3 regions of the Granulosicoccus sp. 3-233 genome follow, and region 1 is predicted to be linked to each of the others. Evidence: predicted binding sites of a transcription regulator. Region 1 holds the regulator's gene; each other region holds the start of a gene.
What was found. Region 1 encodes sigma-54, which starts transcription at its own class of promoters, with help from an activator protein. Its sites were predicted from a motif close to TGGCANGNTNCNTGCTT; they were not measured.

Region 1 (6,925 bases):
CAATGGCCGCCAGATCCTTGTTGAAATCCTCGCCACTGACCGGCTTCAGGTGCACGATACAGCGCAGGATCTTGCGCGAGCGCGTATGTGCATCCCCGTACATCAGGGCGATGTTGAGCACACCGAGACCGCGTACTTCCAGAAAATCCTGCAGCAGGGGCGGGCACTGGCATTCGAGCGTCCCGGGCGCTATGCGGGTGAACTCCGGGGCGTCGTCCGCCACCAGGATGTGACCTCGACTGATCAGCTCCAGAGCCAGTTCGCTCTTGCCGACACTGGCATCCCCGGTGATCAGTACCCCGGTACCATGCACATCCATCATCACCCCGTGAATGATCTCGCGTTCGGCCAGCAGTTGAGTCAGCAGAAAGCGCATGCGGCTGTGCAACTGGCTGTAGTCTGCCGCCGAGCTCAGCAGGGCGATGTTCTCGCGTTCAGCCAGTTCGATGATGCTTTCGGGCGCCTGCAGCGAGTTGGAGACCACGATCACGTCGCAGGTGTTGGGCAGGGAATACTCGAAACGGCTGGCGTCGAGCACCGAGGCCTCGCTGAACAGGCGGACTTCGGCAGCGCCCAGCAACTGGATACGGTTGGGGCTGTTGAAATTGAGTGGGCCGAGCAGGCGAGGGCGGTCTACCGGGCCGGCGTCACGCGTCAGCATGCGCGAATGGGCGGCATGTCCGGCGGTCCAGGTCAGATCCAGATCCTTGTTCAGTGCCTGTACCGCCTCGCCAACGGTCAGCTGCCGGTAAGACATCAGGTGGAGACGGGCTGCAGGGACGTCAGGTGTTCGTAGAGTGCGTCTGGATCGTCGAAACCGCGCAGCGTGTCACGCAGTTCGGCGTCACTGAAACGTCGCGCCATCTGCGCCAGGATCTGCAGGTGTTCATCATTGCAATGTTCGGGAACCAGCAGACCGAACACGAGATCGACGGGTTGACCATCGACCGATTCGTAGTCGACGCCTTTTTCCAGCGTCACGAAGGCCGCAATGGGCTCCTCGATACTGGCCAGACGGCTGTGGGGCAGGCCGACACCGTGTCCCAGTCCGGTACTGCCCAGTCGTTCGCGGCTGATCAGCGCGTCCAGTATCTGCATGTCGCTGAGGGTATCCGCCGACTCCGCGGCCTTGTCGCTCTGTTTGCGTGACTTCCTGACCTTGCGGGGGCTGCTCTTTTCCTCGCCGCCTTCGGCGTCGTCGTCATTGACATCGTCTGTGGCATTTCTTGCCCGGAGAGACTCGCCCAGCAGTTCGGCCAGCGTCTGCAATGTGCGTTTCTTGCTCTGAATGCTGCAATGACAGCGTATGCGCTCGGGATCGAGCAGATCGGATAAATCCATGGGTGTAGAAGATTTGGCCACACTTTCAATGCTCGAAGACCCTGCCGATGATGTCGGACAGAGTCTTCGAGGGCTGCGAAAGCGCTATTGTGCGCTCTCGCTGTCAGGATTAAAAGTGTCAGGCCACTATTCGGGAACAGGGTCGCCTGTGCGGCGGTGCGCCTTGAGCTTTTCCTTGTGCCGGATCAGTTGACGATCCAGTTTGTCTGTCAGCAGATCGATGGCCGCGTACATGTCGGGCTCGGTGGTGTCTGCATACAGCTGCGTACCGGAAACCTTGATGGTTGCCTCGGCCTTCTGGCGTGATTTTTCTTCCACGGTAAGAATCACGTGGACTCCGAAAACGTTGTCGGAGTGTCTCTGGAGGCGTTCCATCTTGTCAGTCACATAGTTTCGCATCGAAGCGGTAACGTCGACGTGGTGACCGGTTACGGTTAAGTTCATGGGCATCTCCTGATGTTCAACAAAAGGTTCAACGATGAAGAGCGAGGGTCCGCGAAGGACCTCGCGGCAAGTAGGGACACATTGCGCGTCCCATATCTGTTCTATGGTCGATGGGGGGCAGACCCAATAGCTGGCCACGCTCTGTTGCGAATGTTTCTTCGCAGAGGGCTTGAGGCCATGTCAGGGTGTGCTTTTTCTGCATAAATCGTTTCAGTTCAATCGCTTGCGTTAGTTCGATGGCGGAATGGCCATGGATTCACGATACTTGGCAACGGTGCGTCGCGCAACCTGTATTCCTTCCTCGACTAACGTACTGGCTATCTTGCTGTCGGAAAGTGGCTTCGTGCAATCCTCGGCGGCTATGAATTTCTTGATCATGGCGCGAATGGCCGTGGCCGAGCATTCACCGCCATTGGCTGTGGATACATGGCTGGAGAAGAAGTACTTGAACTCGAAAATGCCGCGCGGGGTATGGATGTACTTGTGCGTGGTGACTCGCGAGATGGTGGATTCGTGCAGGCTCAGTTGCTCGGCGATGTCGCGCAGCACCAGCGGCTTCATGGCTTCATCGCCATATTCCAGAAAGCTGCGCTGGCGTTCGACGATGGCCGTGGCGACGCGTAACAGGGTTTCGTTGCGGCTCTGCAGGCTCTTGATGAACCAGCGAGCCTCCTGCAGATGGTTGCGCATGAAGTTGTTGTCTTCGCTCTTGTCGGCACGTTTGACCATGCCGGCATACAGGGCATTGATGCCCAGCCGGGGAGCGATGTCGGGGTTCAGCTCGACGCGCCAGACGCCCTTGATCTTCTTCACGAACACATCCGGCACGATGTACTGGTCATGATCATTCACCAGCTGCCGACCCGGGCGCGGGTTCAGACTGCGGATCAGTGTGATGGCTTCCTGCAGCACGTCGTCGTTGATCTTGAACAGACGACGCAGACGGGCGAAATCGTGGGCGGCGAGCAGGTCGAGGTGATCCTTGACGATGCCCATGGCGAGGGTGCGCAGCTCGGATACGGGTAGCTGGCTGAGCTGGATGCCCATGCATTCGCTGGCGTCACGAGCCGCACAGCCGGGTGGGTCCAGGTGCTGAACCAGATGCAGTACGGTCTCGAATTCGTCGAGTACATACATTTGGTCGACATCGGTGATGTCGCGGTTCAGACCGTCGAGCAGGACCTCGACGTCATCGATCAGGTAACCGTTGTTGTCCACGGCATCGATGATGGTTTCGGCAATTTCCTGATCCCGTTCGGACAGCGGGGCGAAGCGTATCTGTTCGTTCAGATGATCCTGAATGCTGGCCACGCCGGCGTTGTGAAACTCGGTGAAATCGCGGGATTCACCATCGCTGCCGGACGTGCCACTGCTGGAAGGCACCGCGGAATCGTAGATATCATCCCAGGCGCTGTCCACCGGAAGGTCTTCTGGCAGAACATCATCGGAGCTCTGCATGTTCTCGCCCACCAGCTCGGTTTCACCGGCAGCCTGCTTCTGTTCGGCGGCCGCGGTTTCCGCCTCACGGTTGGCTTCGCGTGTCTCGCGTGATTCATTGGCGAGATCCGCTTCACGGGGTTCGGAGCCTTCGTCTTCCTGCATCTCCAGCATGGGATTGCTTTCCAGAGCCGTCTGGATTTCCGTCTGCAGTTCGAGCGTGGACAGTTGTAACAGTTTGATTGCCTGCTGCAATTGAGGAGTCATGGCCAGGGACTGGCCCATCTTTATTTGCAGTGACTGTTTCATCGAATACGCGTCCGGTAAAAGGTGTCTGTAGTGAAAAACTACCAGCTGGATAGCAATTAACGCAATTTTCCCGCCGGTTGCGATACCGGCAGGGAAAACTTAAATGACAAATTGGTAATGTTTCATTTTCAAGACGTATTCTGCTGTTATTACAGGTAGATAGCGGCGGCGCACCACCTCAACTGATGGAAAAGCGGCATGAGTCATGACAACCGGCTGCGGTGTTGTGAAGCCAATCGCGCTCAGATCTGGAAGTTGTCACCCAGATACACCGATCGCACTTCCCGGTTTGCCAGCACGGTGTCCGGCGTGCCTTCGGCGATCAGCTTGCCGTGGCTGAGAATGTACGCTCGATCGCAGATGCCCAGTGTTTCGCGCACATTGTGATCCGTGATCAGCACGCCGATATTGCGTTCCTTCAGGTGGGTGATGATGCGCTGGATGTCGAGAATGGAAATGGGATCAACACCGGCAAACGGTTCATCGAGCAGAATGAAACCGGGGTCGGCAGACAGGGCCCGGGCTATTTCGACGCGGCGTCGTTCACCACCGGAAAGGCTGATGCCGAGGCTGTCCCTGATATGCGATATCTGCAGTTCCTCGAGCAGGGCTTCGAGCCGGTCATGGCGGGTTTCACGGTTCAGCTCCGGACGGGTTTCCAGAATGGCCATGATGTTCTGCGAGACGGTCAGTTGCCGGAACACGGAGGCTTCCTGCGGCAGATAACCGACACCCTTGCGGGCCCGGGCATGCATCGGAAAACGCGTGATGTCCTCGCCATCGAGCATGATCTGTCCCTGGTCAGGTCTGACCAGGCCCACCACCATGTAGAAGCAGGTGGTCTTGCCCGCGCCGTTGGGGCCCAGCAGACCGACCACATCGCCACTGTTCACGGACAGGGAGACGCCCTCGAGAATGCGGCGTTTCTTGTAGGCCTTGTGCAGGTCTCTGGCTTCGAGGGTCCGGAGGGCGGGAGGCTTGTCGAGCGCGTCTTGCCGGGTCACTGATCAGCGCCTGTGGGTGGTTGGATCTGGATGCTCACACGGCCTTCACTGGGGCCGCCTTCGGCACTGACTTTCTGGGTTCTGGCATTGAAGGTGATGCGTTCACTGACCAGTTCCTGACGCGGTTGGCTCAGAGTGGCCGTGCCTTCGAGAATCAGCGTGCCTGCCAGCGCATCATAGGTAATCTTCTGCGCCTCGCCGCTCATCAGCTCACCAGCCTCGTTCTGTTGCTCGAAACGGATCGGCGAGCCGGTGCCGGTGATGGCACTCAATGCGTTGTTTTTCAGTTCTATGGCAATCCGGTCGGCGGCAATGCGCATGGTGCCCTGGCTGATCTCGACATTACCGGTGAGAATCTGTGTGCCGGCCTTCTCATCGAACTCGGACTTGTCGGCGCGCACATCGATGGGCTGTTCCAGGTCGGATTCGCGCGCAAGACTCGGTGTCGCCTGCCACAGCGTGCCCAACAGCAGGCACATGGCCACTGCCTGCTGCCAGTGCTTGCCCGACTGGCGGCGCTTGTCGGATTGATTGTCAGTGTTCACGGGCCCGGTACCTCGTAGCGTCCGATGACGTCGGAAAGCAGGGTGAGCTTACCCTGATCAATGGCGGATTTCAGGCCATTGGCCTGCAGTCGCCAGGTGGGAGCACTGATCTCGATTCTTGCCTCGGTGCTCACTTCATTGGATTCGGTGGCAACCGTCAGGGTGCTGGTACGAATCGTCAGCGGGTCTGCAGTCTCTGCCTGTCGTTTGACGATGACATTGCCTTGCAGGGTGAACAGGTCAGGATCGGTATCGAACAGGCCACTGTCCGATTCGATCTGCCACTGCGCGCCTTCCCGGTGCAATTCGACCCGTGGTGAGGTGATTTCGGAGCGATCATCATGGGGATAGTGCGCCAGGGTGTCGCCTCTTACCGTGTACTCGATCTGACCGTTGGCATCGTATTTACGCGACTGGAAATCGGCCATGTAGTAGTCCGATCGCGTCTCGCGCATGTCGATGGTCTCTTCCACGACGAAGATTTCCGGTTCCTCGACATGATCGACCACAACGACGACGATGATCAGCAAAGGCAGCAACAGCCAGTATCGGGACAGTAGACGTGCAAGCATCGGCTCAGACAACTCCTGCGGCCAGCAAGGCATGCATGGTCACGACACCCTGCAGTCGTCGCCCATCGACCACCGGCAACGAGGTGATACGCAGCCTCTGCATCAGCGCCACGGCGTCGACTGCCAGTGATGTGTCGCTGATGGTGGCCGGGTCGGCAGTCATGACCGTACCGATGCTCGCGCTGTGAATGTCCACGCCGCGCTCGAGTGCGCGTCGCAGATCACCATCGGTGAAGATGCCGCAAAGCCGATCGAGCTCGTCGAGAACGGTGACCATGCCCAGTCCTCTGGAGCTGATTTCCATCAGTGCCGTCATCAGTGTTTCGCCTTGCCGGATGCTTGGACTGACATCCCTGCCCACCATGACATCGCTGACCCGCAACAGCAGACGCCTGCCCAGACGCCCGCCCGGGTGTGAGCGGGCGAAGTCCTGTTCGGTAAAGCCTCGTTCTCCCAGCAGGGCGATGGCCAGCGCGTCGCCGAAGGCCAGGGCTGCGGTGGTGCTGGCCGTGGGGGCCAGCCCCAGAGGACAGGCTTCGCGTTCGACGCGGGTGTCCAGAACGACGGTCGAGGCCCTGGCCAGGGGGGACTCCGGTTCGCCGCAGAGGCTGATCAGGGGCACGCCCATCTGGCGAATGCCGGGAATCAGTGTCAGCAACTCGCTGGAGCTGCCGGAATAGGACAGCGCCACGAGCACATCGTCGTCACGCAGCATGCCCAGATCGCCATGGCTGGCCTCGGCGGCGTGCACGAAGAAGGCAGGGCTGCCGGTGCTGGCGAATGTGGCAGCCAGTTTGGCCCCGATATGTCCCGATTTTCCGATGCCGCAGACCACGATCCGTCCGCGACAGGCAATCAGCAACTCGCAGGCCTGCACGAAGCGATCATCGAGGCGTTCTTCGAGCCGCGCCACGGCCTGCGCCTCGATGCGGATGACCGAGCGGCCGAGATCGAGCAGGGATGCGGGGTCGGGGCGCCGGGGCGGCGCTGAGTCTTGCGCGGCCATCGTTCAGTCGGTCAGCGACCCGGCGTCGGTAGCCTCGTCAGCCTTGTCCAGCGCATCGAGGCGATCCAGTTCATCGAGTTCGTCCAGTTCGTCGGCGTTGTCCAGCGCATCGAGGCGATCCAGTTCATCGAGTTCGTCCAGTTCGTCGGCGTTGTCCAGCGCATCCAGTTGGTCCAGCTCGTCCAGTTCATCCAGATCGTCAAGGCCATCGTCGGCGGTGCCGATTCGCACCTCACGCTTGCCATCCCAGGTGGCCGTGCGATGTTG
Region 2 (6,925 bases), 540 kb from region 1:
GCCCGCAATTGCTGCTCTGCACAGACAGGTAGAAGCCGCGACTCGTCTGCATGCGACGCAGCGGTGAGACCGTCAGGATCGACTCGAGCTCCGGCTGCAGCTCGGCCGTATCGACAAACTGCCGAAGCAACACCATGCCGGGACAGATGTCCACGGTGTCTGAGGCGAACAGATCTCTCATCATCGATGCTTTCTTCATTTCCTGCCCGGCAACGGGCATAATATTGGACTTCACTCCACGCATTCAAGATGATGCGCGACATGATCTCCCCCCCTGTACCCGCTGAACTGGTTGATCACCTGTGCCGGCAGAACGACCTGACACCGACACAGGCCACCCGCCTGATCGAGGAAGTGCTGGCCTTCTACGATGAGTCCAGCGCCGCATTCATCCAGCGCCGCCATTATGAACTGCAGAAGGCAGGACTGGCGAACGCGCAGATCTATCAGATGATCGCGGCTGAACTCGAACATCGACGCTTCAAACTCGACCCGCTGACAGAGCGCCAGATCCGGCGCACCATCTACGGCTGAGCACGACCCACACACCACCGACTCCCTTTCAACAGGCAAAGACACTCGCTATGTGCGGAATCATCGCTTATACCGGCAGCCAGGAAGCCGCCCCTATCCTTCTGGACGGTCTGCACCGGCTGGAGTATCGCGGTTACGACTCGGCCGGCATTGCGCTGCTGCACCGCAAACGGATCCGCTGCTGGAAGGCTGCCGGCAAGATATCCATTCTCCGTCAGCGCTTGCCGGAAACCACCGCCGGACAATGCGGCATCGGCCATACCCGCTGGGCCACTCACGGTGCTCCAACGGACGAAAACGCACACCCGCACACGGACAGTGAGCTGCGAATCGCTGTCGCCCACAACGGCATCATCGAGAACGCCGATGTGCTGCGCGCGCAACTGATGGCCGAGGGCGTCAGTTTCAGCTCGGAGACCGACAGCGAAGTACTGGCCCATCTGCTGGGCGCATTCGACGGCTCGCTGATCGACGCCATGCGCACCGTGCTGCCGCGTATCCAGGGAACCTATGGTCTGGCCGCCATCGATCGAGAGGCACCGGACACCGTCGTCGTGGCGCGACTGGGTAGCCCGGTGATTCTGGGGATCGGTGACGGCGAGATGCTGGCCGCCTCCGACATGTCGGCACTGGCAAGACATACACGCGAGATCGTGCATCTGGATGATGGCGAGGTCGCGGAAATGACACCCCGTGGCTTTCAGGTGACGACCCTGGATGCCCGCCCGAGCCAGAAGAACACGACGCAGCTCAGTGGTGTGCTGGCCGACTATGACAAGGGGGGCTATGCACATTATCTGCACCGGGAAATCCGCGACCAGGCCGACGTGGTGGAACGCACGCTCAGTGGACGCCTGGACACACGCTTCTCCACGGCGCATCTGGGCGGCCTCAATCTGGCGCCACGTGAACTGCTCAATATCCGCCGCATCAAGATCCTCGGCTGCGGTTCGGCCTTCTATGCCGGCATGTCGGGTGCGCACATGATCGAGCAACTGGCGCGCCTGCCGGTCAGCGCCGAGGCGGCCGCCGAATTCCGCTACCGCAACCCGGTCGTGGAACCGGAGACGCTCTATATTGCCGTCAGCCAGTCCGGCGAAACCTTCGACACGCTGGCCGCCTTGCGCGAGATTCGTCGCAAGGGTGGCCATGTACTGGGGATCGTCAACAGTGTCGGCAGCACCATCGCGCGGGAAGTCGATGGTGGCATCTACATGCACGCCGGGCCTGAAGTATCGGTAGCCTCCACCAAGGCCTACACCAGCATGCTGACGGTCTTTGCCCTGCTGGCCCTGATGCTGGGTCGCCTGCGCGATGTCTCACCACAGCGCGGCAATGCACTGGTCGAAGCCCTGCAGGGTCTGCCTGACAAGGTCCGCGAAACACTGGCACTGGAACCCGCCATTGCCAGCCTGGCCCCCATGCTGGTGACTGCCCACAGCGCCTTCTTCCTCGGCCGCACAAGTGCCTACCCGGTGGCACTCGAGGGTGCCCAGAAGCTCAAGGAGATTTCCTATATCCATGCCGAAGCCTATCCATCGTCGGAACTCAAGCATGGCCCCCTCGCCCTGATCAGCAGTCACACACCCTGTATCGTCATGTTGCCCAACGATGAACTGCTGCACAAGTCGCTGTCGACGCTGGAGGAAATTCGCACTCGAGGGGCTCCGGTCATCGCCGTGACCGACGCCGACCACCCCCGCATTCGCGAACTCAGTGACGAGGTGATTCACATTCCTCAGGTCGAACCATTACTGCAACCCGTCATCGCCGGCATTGCCCTGCAGCTGCTGGCCTATCACAGTGCCGTTCTGATGGAACGCGATATCGACCAGCCGCGCAACCTGGCCAAGAGTGTCACCGTCGAATAGCACAATACTGCAAGTCAACACCCATACCGAAAGGCACCACAAAAGCGCATGAAGCGCACCACAATGGAGCGATAAATCCGCCAGCCCACGTTACTCGATAAGCAAGCTGTTGAATTTAAAGAGTTTTTCAGCTTGGCACAGTCCCTGTAGTAACAGTGGCAGCTGTTCAAGAATGAACACATTTTTCTGCCAACTTTACAGGGATAACATTCGCATGCTGTTCAAACGTAATTCACGACGTTCACTCGCAGCCATGGCAGGCATCGGCCTGGCCGGGTTGAGTCTTTCACTGCACGCACAGGACGACACCATCAAGGTAGGCGTCCTGCATTCGCTATCGGGCACCATGGCGATTTCGGAAACCACACTGAAAGACACCATGCTGATGCTCATCGATGAGCAGAATGCCAACGGTGGCCTGCTGGGCAAGCAACTCGAAGCAGTTGTCGTCGACCCTGCCTCCGACTGGCCTCTGTTTGCCGAAAAGGCGCGTGAGCTGATCGAGCAGGAAGGTGTAGTCGCCACTTTCGGCGCCTGGACATCCGTATCCAGAAAATCGGTTCTGCCGGTCTTCGAGGAACTGAACAGCCTGCTGTTCTATCCCGTGCAATATGAAGGCGAGGAATCTTCGAAGAACGTGTTCTACACCGGCGCAGCTCCCAACCAGCAGGCCATTCCGGCAGTCGACTACCTGGCCAATGACATCGGCGTCGAGCGCTGGGTACTGGCGGGCACCGACTATGTATACCCGCGCACCACCAACAAGATCCTCGAGGCCTACCTGAAAGCCAGTGGCGTCAGCGACGAGGACATCATGATCAACTACACGCCTTTCGGACATGCTGACTGGCAGTCCATCGTTGCCGATATCAAGCGCTTCGGTTCCGAGGGCAAGAAGACAGCTGTGGTCTCCACCGTCAATGGTGACGCCAATGTGCCTTTCTACAAGGAGCTGGGCAATCAGGGTATCTCTGCCGAAGACATCCCGGTCGTTGCCTTCTCGGTTGGTGAAGAAGAGCTGTCCGGTTTCGACACGGCCCCTCTGGTCGGTCACCTGGCTGCCTGGAACTACTTCATGAGTGTCGATGCCGAGGTCAACGATGACTTCATCGACAGCTGGATCGAGTTCACCGGTGATGAAGATCGCGTCACCAATGATCCGATGGAAGCCCATTACATCGGCTTCAACATGTGGGTGAAGGCGGTCGAGAAAGCCGGCACCACTGATGCTGCTGCGGTCCAGGATGCCATCATCGGTGTCTCGGTGCCAAACCTGTCCGGTGGCTATTCCGCCATGATGCCCAACCATCACATCACCAAGCCGGTGCTGATCGGCGAGATCCAGGATGACGGCCAGTTCGAAATCGTCTGGGAAACACCCGGTCTGGTAGCAGGCGATGCCTGGTCAGACTTTCTGGACAGCTCCAAGGAGATCATCTCCGACTGGCGCGCACCTCTGTCCTGCGGTAACTACAACGTGACGACCAACGTCTGTTCCGGTCAGAACCTGTAATGCCCCTCGCCGGGTCAGCCTGTGCTGACCCGGCTCCCGTCGTCCCATTTCCCAGGAGACCGAACGCAGTCATGTCACCGCCACTCCACGCATTACAGCGACTGATTCGTGCAGCCACCCTGCTGACGATTCTGGCAGCCGCTTGCAGCATCAATACCGCAGGCGCCGAAGTCCGGACCGGCATCGAGGAACTGGACGACCTGTTCACGCAATTTGTCGAAGGCAGGGGTACCCAGCGAACCGATGCCCTCGATGAACTGGCCGCGCTCGGACGTGATGACACGCGCGAGCTGCTCAACGGTATTCTCGAGGGCGACCTCATGCTGCACAAGGATACCGACACCATTGTCTGGGCCACTGCACAGGGCCGCGAATACAGCATGCAGTCCCTGGACAGGCAGAACGACCTGGGCAGTGATCGCAAACGCAAGCTTTCACGACTCAAGGTCACCAATCAGCTGCGAGGTCACCTGCGCTCGCTGATTGCCGCGCTGGGACTGCGATCCGCAGATCCGATCGAACGTCTGGCCGCCATCAACGACCTGATGGACACACCGGAGGCGCTGCCCGACACCACGCTGCAGGAATTGCTGGACAGCGAAAGCGATGACAAGGTACGTACTGCCCTGCTCTCTCTGCAGGCACGCAAGCTGGCCCTCTCTCCCGAGGCCGATGCACGACGCCAGGCGCTGCAGACACTGAATGACGATCTGTCCAACGGCAGCCGCTCACTGGTGCAGACAATGGCCGAGAGTGATGCCGACGAAAGCGTCAAGACACTGGCCGGGGAAATTGCCCGGGATCAGGCTGCCAGGGTACGCCTGTATGCGCAGGCAGAAACCGTGTTCTTCGGACTCAGCCTCGGCTCGGTGCTGGTACTGGCAGCCATCGGCCTGGCCATCAGCTTCGGCGTCATGGGTGTGATCAACATGGCCCACGGCGAACTGATCATGCTCGGCGCCTACTGCACCTGGGCCATGCAGCAACTGATGCCGAACAACCTGGGACTCTCCTTGCTGCTGTCCATTCCCGTGGCATTCCTGTTTACCGGCATGATCGGCATCCTGATCGAACGCAGCGTCATCCGTTTTCTCTATGGTCGTCCGCTGGAAACGCTGCTGGCCACCTTCGGCATCAGCCTGATACTGCAACAACTGGTTCGCACCTTCATTTCCTCACAGAATGTACCGGTGGCCAATCCTGCCTTCATGAGTGGCGTACTGGAAGTCAACAGCGTTCTGAGTCTGACACTCAACCGACTCTACATACTGGCCTTCTGCCTGATCGTGTTCGGACTGCTGCTGATGCTGCTGAAACGCACACGATTCGGCCTGGAAGTTCGTGCCGTGAGCCAGAATCGTTCCATGGCGCGTGCCATGGGTGTGCCTTCCTCACGCATCGATTCCCTGACCTTCGGCCTCGGTGCCGGTATTGCAGGAATCGCCGGTGTTGCCCTGTCACAGTTGACCAACGTCGGACCGAACCTTGGTCAGGCCTATATCGTTGACAGCTTCATGGTGGTGGTCTTCGGCGGTGTCGGCAATCTCTGGGGCACCCTCATCAGCGGCATGACACTGGGCATTGCCAACAAACTCATGGAACCCTGGGCCGGCGCCATCCTGGCGAAGATTCTGGTTCTGGTATTTCTCATCATGTTCATCCAGAAACGTCCTCGAGGTCTCTTTCCACAACGCGGTCGCGCGGTGGAGGCACACTGATCATGAGCGATACAACGACATCGGCACCCATTCCGAGCATCCGGCCACAACGCTCCCGGCTGTCCAGCATCATCTTCATACTGACGCTGATCGCGCTGATCATCGGCGTGTCCGTGTGCAACCAGTTGCCGGCAGAGCATCCGCTGTATGTCAGCAACTACATGGTGACCCTGCTCGGCAAATACCTGACCTACGCGATTCTGGCAGTAGCCGTCGATCTGGTGTGGGGCTATCTGGGCATTCTGAGCCTGGGTCATGCCGCCTTCTTCGCGCTGGGCGGCTATGCCATGGGCATGCACCTGATGCGACAGATCGGTGACCGCGGTGTCTACGGCAATCCGGATCTGCCGGACTTCATGGTGTTTCTCGATTGGCAGGAACTGCCCTGGTACTGGCTGGGATTCGACAACTTCGCCTTCACCGCATTGATGATCCTGATGGTTCCCGGCCTGCTGGCCTTCGTATTCGGCTGGTTCGCCTTCCGCTCGCGGGTGAACGGCGTCTATCTGTCCATCATTACCCAGGCGCTGACCTACGCTCTGATGCTGGCTTTCTTTCGCAACGAAATGGGATTCGGTGGCAATAACGGTCTGACGGACTTTCGTGAACTGCTCGGCTTCGATCTGCGCTCCGACAGTGTGCGTCTGGGTCTGTTCATCGCCTCCGGCGTGGCACTGTTGCTGGTCTACCTGCTGTGCGACAGCATTCTTCGCTCGCGACTGGGCAAGGTGGCTGTCGCCATCCGTGATGCCGAGGACCGCACCCGCTTCATCGGCTACCGCGTGGAAAGCGTCAAACTGGCATTGTTTGCCCTGTCCGCCATGATTGCCGGAGTCGCCGGCGCACTGTATGTGCCGCAAGTGGGCATCATCAACCCCGGTGAATTTGCACCACTGAACTCCATCGAGGTCGTTGTCTGGGTTGCCATTGGTGGGCGCGGTACGCTGTACGGTGCGGTGCTGGGTGCTCTGGGCGTCAACTATGCCAAGACCTGGTTTACCGGGGCCTTTCCCGAAGCCTGGCTGTTCGCACTCGGACTGCTGTTCGTGGTCGTCACTCTGCTGTTGCCACGGGGCGTTGCCGGTCTGCTCAAATTCAAACGATCTTCACAGGCAGTCTCATGAGTACAACCGACCCCATGACCGGCCCTGCGGTATTCAGGCGCGACAAGGTCTTTGAATTCCTGATTCCCAAACAGGTCGAAGACCTCGATCTGTCCCATGGCACCGCCCTGTACCTGGAAGACATCTCGGTCAATTTCGATGGCTTCCAGGCCATAAACGGTCTGA
Region 3 (6,925 bases), on a different contig from region 1:
CACCGTGCATTGCATCGCTAAGTACTTGGGCCAGGGGGATGCGAAACACCTGGGTTGTCAGAGCGCAGATGGCGCCTAGCTGAAGATGTGTGGCTTTGCTGTGAATCATACGGCGTCGTGGATCCAAATGAGGCAATGTGTTGCTGCGAAGTATTGTATGACAAAAAATAAGATAAATGTGTTTTTATTGGGCATAAAGCCTCTATTAGGCGCTTTTGGTATGACACAAATGTATTATATGTATACAATGAGCCTAATATGATGGTATTAGATGTACAATTTTCATGAATAACACCTAGAGTCAAAAGTCCTGACCATGAGTTCAATGACCCATGCCGGACACGTTGCGTGTATTGGAGAGGCTATGGCCGAGTTGATGCTCGGTCAGGATGCTCAGTATCCAGCGGGGTTAGGCTTCGCCGGCGACACGCTCAATACTGCTGTGTATTTGAAACGCTTCCTGGCAACACCTGCTGAAACAGCTTTCATTAATGTTCCAGGGCAGGATCCGCTGTCGGGCCGAATGCTGAGTTTTATAGAGGCGGAAGCGATCAGCACCGGGCGGATTCGACGCTCATCCGATTGTTTGATCGGGCTGTATGCGATCGCCGCTGACGACACCGGTGAGCAAATGTTTAACTACTGGCGCAACAAGTCGGCCGCGCGGACGCTCTTTCAAAGTACCGTTGGTGTCGAGTTCACAGCGTTGTCAGGCTTTGATGTTCTGTGTCTTTCAGCGATCACTTTGGGCATTCTTCAATCGCATGTGCGCACGTTGCTGATTAGGGCATTCGACAAGCTGCGTCGTGAGCACAATGTCAAAGTGGTGTTTGATTCGAACTATCGGCCAACGCTCTGGGAATCGGTTGAACAAGTACAGAACAACATCGCGGACGCGTGGCGTGTCACCGACATCGCGCTACCGTTCGTGGATGATGACATGGCATTGTTTAACGACTCTGATGAAGTTGCTGTGCTAGCCAGACTCAAAAGCTACGGCATCATTCGAGACGCGATGAAGTGTGGAGTCTCAGGTCCGTGGTCTTTGGGTGAGCCAGGCAGCAACGACACTTCTTGTATGACAAACATGGATACTGAAAACATAACGATCGTCGACATGACAGCCGCCGGTGACAGTTTCAATGCAGGCTACCTGGCGGCTACTCTCAACAGTGCCAACGATCAGGATGCCATGTCGGCAGGGCGCCAATGTTCGCTACGAGATATCGCCCACGCTGGCGTTATTTTTACTTAGGAGAAATGGTGAAACAAGAACGAGCAGCGGATGCTATCGCTCGCGATCTAGAGCGACGTATCATTACCGGTGCGTTGCCGGACAATAGCCCATTGCCTGCTGAAAAAGAGCTCGGTGTAGAGTACGGGGCCAGTCGTACCGTCATTCGTGAGGCGATTACAGCATTGACCAATCGAGGCATGTTGGAAAACCGACCTCGTTTTCGTCCGACGGTTAGAAAGCCTGGCTATGAGGCAGCGTTCGACACAATGGGTGGGGTGGTTCAGCATCTGACCCATGGACGCTCCGGAGTCAAGACGCTCTACCAAAGTCGGATATTTCTGGAGCGCGCCTTGGTTCGTGAAGCAGCGCTTCGTGCGCAGACTGACGATATACGCCAGCTGCGTACTGCGCTGGGTAACAACCATGACTCAATTGATAGCTCGGAAGACTTCTATGCAACCGATGTTGCCTTTCACCAAGTCTTCTATCGAATACCTCGCAATCCGATCTTTCCGGCCTTGCACCAAGCCTACACTCAGTGGTTGGCTGAGCACTGGCAAAAAATGGAGCGCTCGCCAGAGCGCAATGCATTGAACTATGAATATCATCGAACCATATTCCAGGCGATACTCGAACGAGACGTCGACTCGGCAGAGTCAGCACTGGAGCAGCATCTAAACAACGCATGGGAACATGTGAAGACCACGTTTGATGTGGATTGAGCGCTTCCACGCTAATTGAGGGCCTATCTTTCACGCTAATCGAGGGTCATTGTCCCGTCGCTTGAGCGGAACGACGATCCTGTTTTTCAGAACGGGGACGGTTTCTCCACAAAGTCATCGAACAAATCCGGCCGTTCACTGCGCAACTGCTGCTGAAGCTGAACCTGATGATGCGCAACGAACGCATCCGTGATCACGCTCAGCACCCGGATCATGTCGATGAACTTCCCCCGGTTTCGTGGACACCCATTTCCAGTCCTGACCTATCGAAGCGGCCTGTCAATTCCCATCGACTGATCCTGTACATTCGTTCAGCGCACACCGTCATTGAACAGGCGCGTGAATGGGCTGAGACGGGCTGAGACGGGCTGAGACGGGCGGAGACGGGCGGAGACGGGCGGAGAGACGAGCGGAGACGAGCGGAGACGAGCGGAGACGAGCGGAGACGAGCGGAGACGAGCGGAGACGAGCGGAGGCAAGCGGAGGCAAGCGGAGACAAGCGGAGACTGGATGCTGATGGGGCAGGGCGATCTGCCGGTTTCCTGCTTGAATGAATAGCGGGAAGCGGGGGATGACAGCATCATCCCGGAGCTATCGGAACCGTGGTGTCGGTCTGGTCAAGTAGCGCGCCAGCGGGGGGGGGGTAGCTGCGTCGCTGAAGAGGGGGCGTGGATGTCTGGTGAGAGGTTGGCGCAGAAATCATGGATCAGTCGGAGAGGTCTCGACATGCCATTGATTCCATTGCGCCACCACAGACTCATGGTGGCGCAACATTTCCAGAACTCTATCTGAAGCAGTCAGATAGAGTCGATCTGCATCAGCAAGAGTAGTACATATCGAATTCAACCGGATGCGTGGACATGCGCATGCGAGTGACTTCTTCCATCTTCAGGTTGATGTAGCCATTGATCTGATCGTCAGTGAACACACCACCGGCAGTCAGGAAGGCACGATCGGCGTCCAGAGCTTCCAGAGCCTGATCCAGAGAAGAGCAGACCTGTGGAATGTTGGCTGCTTCTTCGGCTGGCAGGTCGTACAGATCCTTGTCGGCAGCGTCGCCAGGGTGGATCTTGTTCTGGATACCGTCGAGGCCAGCCATCATCAGAGCCGAGAATGTCAGGTAAGGGTTGCCGGTTGGGTCAGGGTAGCGAACCTCGATACGACGACCTTTGGGGTTGCCTACATAAGGAATACGGATGGAGGCAGAGCGGTTACGAGCGGAGTAGGCCAGCATGACCGGGGCTTCGAAGCCTGGAACCAGTCGCTTGTAGCTGTTGGTAGAGGCGTTGGAGAAGGCGTTGATGGCACGCGAGTGCTTGATGATGCCGCCGATGTAGAACAGGGCAGTTTCCGACAGTCCGCCATACAGTTCACCGGCGAACATGTTGTTGCCGTCCTTGAACAGAGACTGATGCACGTGCATGCCGCTGCCGTTGTCGCCAACGATCGGCTTGGGCATGAAGGTGGCAGTCTTGCCATACTGGTGAGCCACGTTCAGTACCACGTACTTGAGGATCTGAGTCTGGTCGGCACGCTTGACCAGAGTGTCGAATTTGGTGCCGATCTCGCACTGGCCGGCAGTACCGACTTCGTGGTGATGAACTTCAGGCGTCACACCCATCTGCTCCAGAACCAGGCACATGGTGGCGCGCAGGTCGGACAGTGAATCGACAGGAGGAACCGGGAAGTAGCCGCCCTTGACCTTGGGACGATGGCCTGTGTTGCCGCCTTCGATCTTCTTGTTGGAGCTCCACGCCGCTTCATCGGAATTGATGGCGAAGCTCATGCCCTGCATTTCGGTTGACCAGCGAACATCGTCGAAGACGAAGAATTCAGGTTCTGGACCGAAGTAGGCTGTGTCTGCGATACCGGTGGATTGCAGGTAGGCTTCGGCACGACGGGCAACCGAGCGAGGGTCACGCTCGTAGCCTGCCATGGTGTCGGGCTCGACGATGTCGCAACGCAGGTTCAGAGTGGCCTCTTCGGTGAACGGGTCGATGACCGCAGTCTCCGGGTCGGGCATCAGCAGCATGTCAGAGGCGTTGATGCCTTTCCAGCCAGCAATGGAAGAACCATCAAAGGGTTGGCCGTCTTCGAAGATGTCCTCTTCGAACATGGCGACCGGGATTGCTGTGTGCTGCTCCTTGCCGCGCGGGTCTGTGAAACGAAAGTCGACAAACTTTACGTCGTTTTCCTTGATGGTCTTGAGAACGTCACTGGCAGACATGTGTAGTTTTCCTGTGAAATATAATTTGAGTATGGCCACGCGCGCGTGGTGCGTGCTCCCACCTATATGGTGCAGGGTACGTACCAACCCGGTTGAGGATAAAAATACCTGTTAAATCAATGAGATAATATTTTCATGGGTACATGTTACGCACCAGAATGGCGCATTTTGATTCTGAATGCACCAGAATGGGGCGCAAATTTGGTGCGGCAGGCCATGCAGGACCGGACGTAACGGACGAATCCGGCCCGGCCAATGCATTCTACCGTATCGTCGCACGTCGCCGGATTAAGTACACTGACACACTTTTTACAGAACCCAGAGCTGGAACCGACCATGACCGAAGCTGCAAAGCAGCCTGATGTGAAAACCTTTCAGGGCATGATTGCCGTGCTGCAGAACTACTGGGCTGCCCAGGGTTGTCTGGTGCAGCAGTCCTATGACATGGAAATGGGGGCAGGTACCTTCCACCCCTCGACCTTCCTGCGCGCCATCGGGCCAGAGCCCTGGTTTGCCTGTCACACACAGTCTTCCAGACGTCCCACGGACGGACGTTATGGCGACAATCCCAACCGCCTGCAGCATTATTACCAGTTCCAGGTGGCCATGAAACCCTCACCGGAAGGCATGCAGGATCTGTATCTGGGCTCTCTGGAGGCGCTGGGATTCGATCTGCTGGAACACGATGTGCGCTTTGTGGAAGACAACTGGGAGTCTCCGACGCTCGGTGCCTGGGGGCTGGGCTGGGAAGTCTGGCTCAATGGCATGGAAGTTACGCAGTACACCTATTTTCAGCAGTGTGGCGGCCTTGTCTGCAAACCTGTGCTGGGGGAACTGGCCTACGGTATCGAACGTCTGGCCATGTACATTCAGGGGGTGGAAAGCGTTTATGACCTGGTCTGGGGCAACACGGCCGAAGGTCCGGTGAGCTACGGTGACGTGTTTCACCAGAACGAAGTAGAGCAATCGGCCTACAATTTCGAACACGCCGATGTCGATGCCCTGTTCCGGCAATTCGACCAGTGCGAGAACGATTGCGCACGTCTGTGCGATCTCGAATTGCCACTGCCGGCCTATGAGCAGGTACTGCGTGCCTCTCACTCCTTCAATCTGCTGGATGCCAGACATGCAATATCGGTGACCGAACGCCAGCGTTACATTCTACGGGTGCGTACCCTGTCCCGGCAGGTTGCCGAAGCCTGGGTCAACAAGCGTGAGGCCCTGGGCTATCCCTTGCTGAAAACCGATACCGCAAGCCCGGCTCAAGAGGGTGTCGTCAATGTCTGATCTGATCATCGAACTCGGCTGCGAGGAACTGCCAGCCGGATCTGTCGTGCCGATGGCAGAGCATCTGGGCAAGGTGCTCGCGGCAGCGCTGCAGGAGAATCAGCTGTGCAACAGTGACGCGCAGATCTTTGCCACCCCCCGGCGCATCGCGGCCCGCTTTACCGATGTCGGAGAACGCCAGCCCGATACCGAAGTGGAGCGTCGCGGACCAGCCAGTGCGGCGGCCTGGAAGGAGGGAAAACCCACCAAGGCGCTGGAAGGTTTCATGCGTTCGGCAGGTGTCACCGTTGAGCAACTGTCCACCATCGAGACCCCCAAGGGAGAATGGGTGGTGGCCCGTCAGGTGCAGCCCGGCAAGACCCTGACCGAGGTCATGGAGAGCTGTGTAGCGGAGGCGATCAAGACCATGCCCATGCCGCGACGCATGCGCTGGGGACGCTCCACGCACGACTTTCTGCGACCGGTCAGCTGGTTGCTGGCGATGCATGGCGAAGCTGTATTGCCATTGCAGGTTCTGGGACTCGAGGCGTCCAACCGCACTCATGGACATCGTTTCCATGCACCCGATGCCATCACGCTGGCCTCTCCTGCCGAGTACGAAGCTCGCCTGGAGGCCGTCAAGGTAATGGCCGATCCGATACGTCGACGCGCCTGCATCGAGGACGCGGTCAGGGGAGTGGCGAAATCGCTCGACGGTGAACCCGTCATGGATGAAGAACTGCTGGATGAAGTGAATGCCCTGGTCGAGTGGCCGGTGGCGCTGGCTGGCCGTTTCGATGCGACGTTTCTGGAGATTCCCAAGGAAGCCCTGATCCAGACCATGCAGGAGAACCAGCGTTACTTCGCACTGCTCGATGGCAAGGGTGCATTGATGCCGGCCTTCATCACCATTGCCAATATCGAGTCCAACCACCCGGAAACGGTGGTCGATGGCAATGAGCGTGTCATACGTCCGCGTTTCGCCGATACCATGTTCTTCTGGAATCAGGACAAGAAGCAGCCATTGTCTGCCCACCAGCCTCAGCTGGATCGTCTGCTGTTTCAGGAAAAGCTCGGCAGTGTGGCCGACAAGGTGGCGCGCATGACCACGCTGGGTGAATGGCTGGCGGCCGAGCTGTCGCAGGATGCCGCCGACGTCGCGCTGGCCGTGAGTCTGTGCAAATGCGATCTGAATACCGAGATCGTCAAGGAACTGCCCAAGATGCAGGGTATCTGTGGCCGGTATTATGCAACCCGTGATGGTCATCCGGCCTCGGTGTGCGAAGCCATGGAGCAGCATTATTTTCCCAACAAGGCCGGTGGACCTCTGCCAGCCGGACTTGTCTCGCAGATCGTGTCATTGGCTGACAAGACCGACACGCTGGCGGGCATCTTCGGTCTGGGCATGAAGCCTACGGGGGCCAAGGATCCGTTCGCACTGCGCCGCGCATCTCTGGGTATCGTGCGCATCAT

Region 2: the regulator sigma-54 is predicted to act here: its motif matches at 2,539-2,555, upstream of urtA (urea ABC transporter substrate-binding protein).
Region 3: the regulator sigma-54 is predicted to act here: its motif matches at 4,256-4,272, upstream of glnA (glutamate--ammonia ligase).

What each region holds. Positions count from the first base shown of each region.
Region 1 covers NZ_JBQYLE010000001.1:166,583-173,507, forward strand. The annotation lists gene hprK (HPr(Ser) kinase/phosphatase) at 1-757, opposite strand, end outside; gene ACUNV4_RS00765 (PTS sugar transporter subunit IIA) at 757-1,341, opposite strand; gene hpf (ribosome hibernation-promoting factor, HPF/YfiA family) at 1,468-1,785, opposite strand; gene ACUNV4_RS00775 (RNA polymerase factor sigma-54) at 2,014-3,531, opposite strand; gene lptB (LPS export ABC transporter ATP-binding protein) at 3,774-4,535, opposite strand; gene lptA (lipopolysaccharide transport periplasmic protein LptA) at 4,532-5,080, opposite strand; gene lptC (LPS export ABC transporter periplasmic protein LptC) at 5,077-5,652, opposite strand; gene ACUNV4_RS00795 (KpsF/GutQ family sugar-phosphate isomerase) at 5,657-6,658, opposite strand; gene ACUNV4_RS00800 (MlaA family lipoprotein) at 6,662-6,925, opposite strand, start outside.
Region 2 covers NZ_JBQYLE010000001.1:708,447-715,371, reverse strand. The annotation lists gene alkB (DNA oxidative demethylase AlkB) at 1-235, opposite strand, end outside; gene ACUNV4_RS03110 (hypothetical protein) at 262-534, shown strand; gene glmS (glutamine--fructose-6-phosphate transaminase (isomerizing)) at 585-2,405, shown strand; gene urtA (urea ABC transporter substrate-binding protein) at 2,620-3,918, shown strand; gene urtB (urea ABC transporter permease subunit UrtB) at 3,990-5,636, shown strand; gene urtC (urea ABC transporter permease subunit UrtC) at 5,639-6,760, shown strand; gene urtD (urea ABC transporter ATP-binding protein UrtD) at 6,757-6,925, shown strand, end outside.
Region 3 covers NZ_JBQYLE010000008.1:31,367-38,291, forward strand. The annotation lists gene ACUNV4_RS19795 (mandelate racemase/muconate lactonizing enzyme family protein) at 1-109, opposite strand, end outside; gene ACUNV4_RS19800 (PfkB family carbohydrate kinase) at 317-1,255, shown strand; gene ACUNV4_RS19805 (FCD domain-containing protein) at 1,264-1,959, shown strand; gene glnA (glutamate--ammonia ligase) at 2,777-4,186, opposite strand; gene glyQ (glycine--tRNA ligase subunit alpha) at 4,523-5,473, shown strand; gene glyS (glycine--tRNA ligase subunit beta) at 5,466-6,925, shown strand, end outside.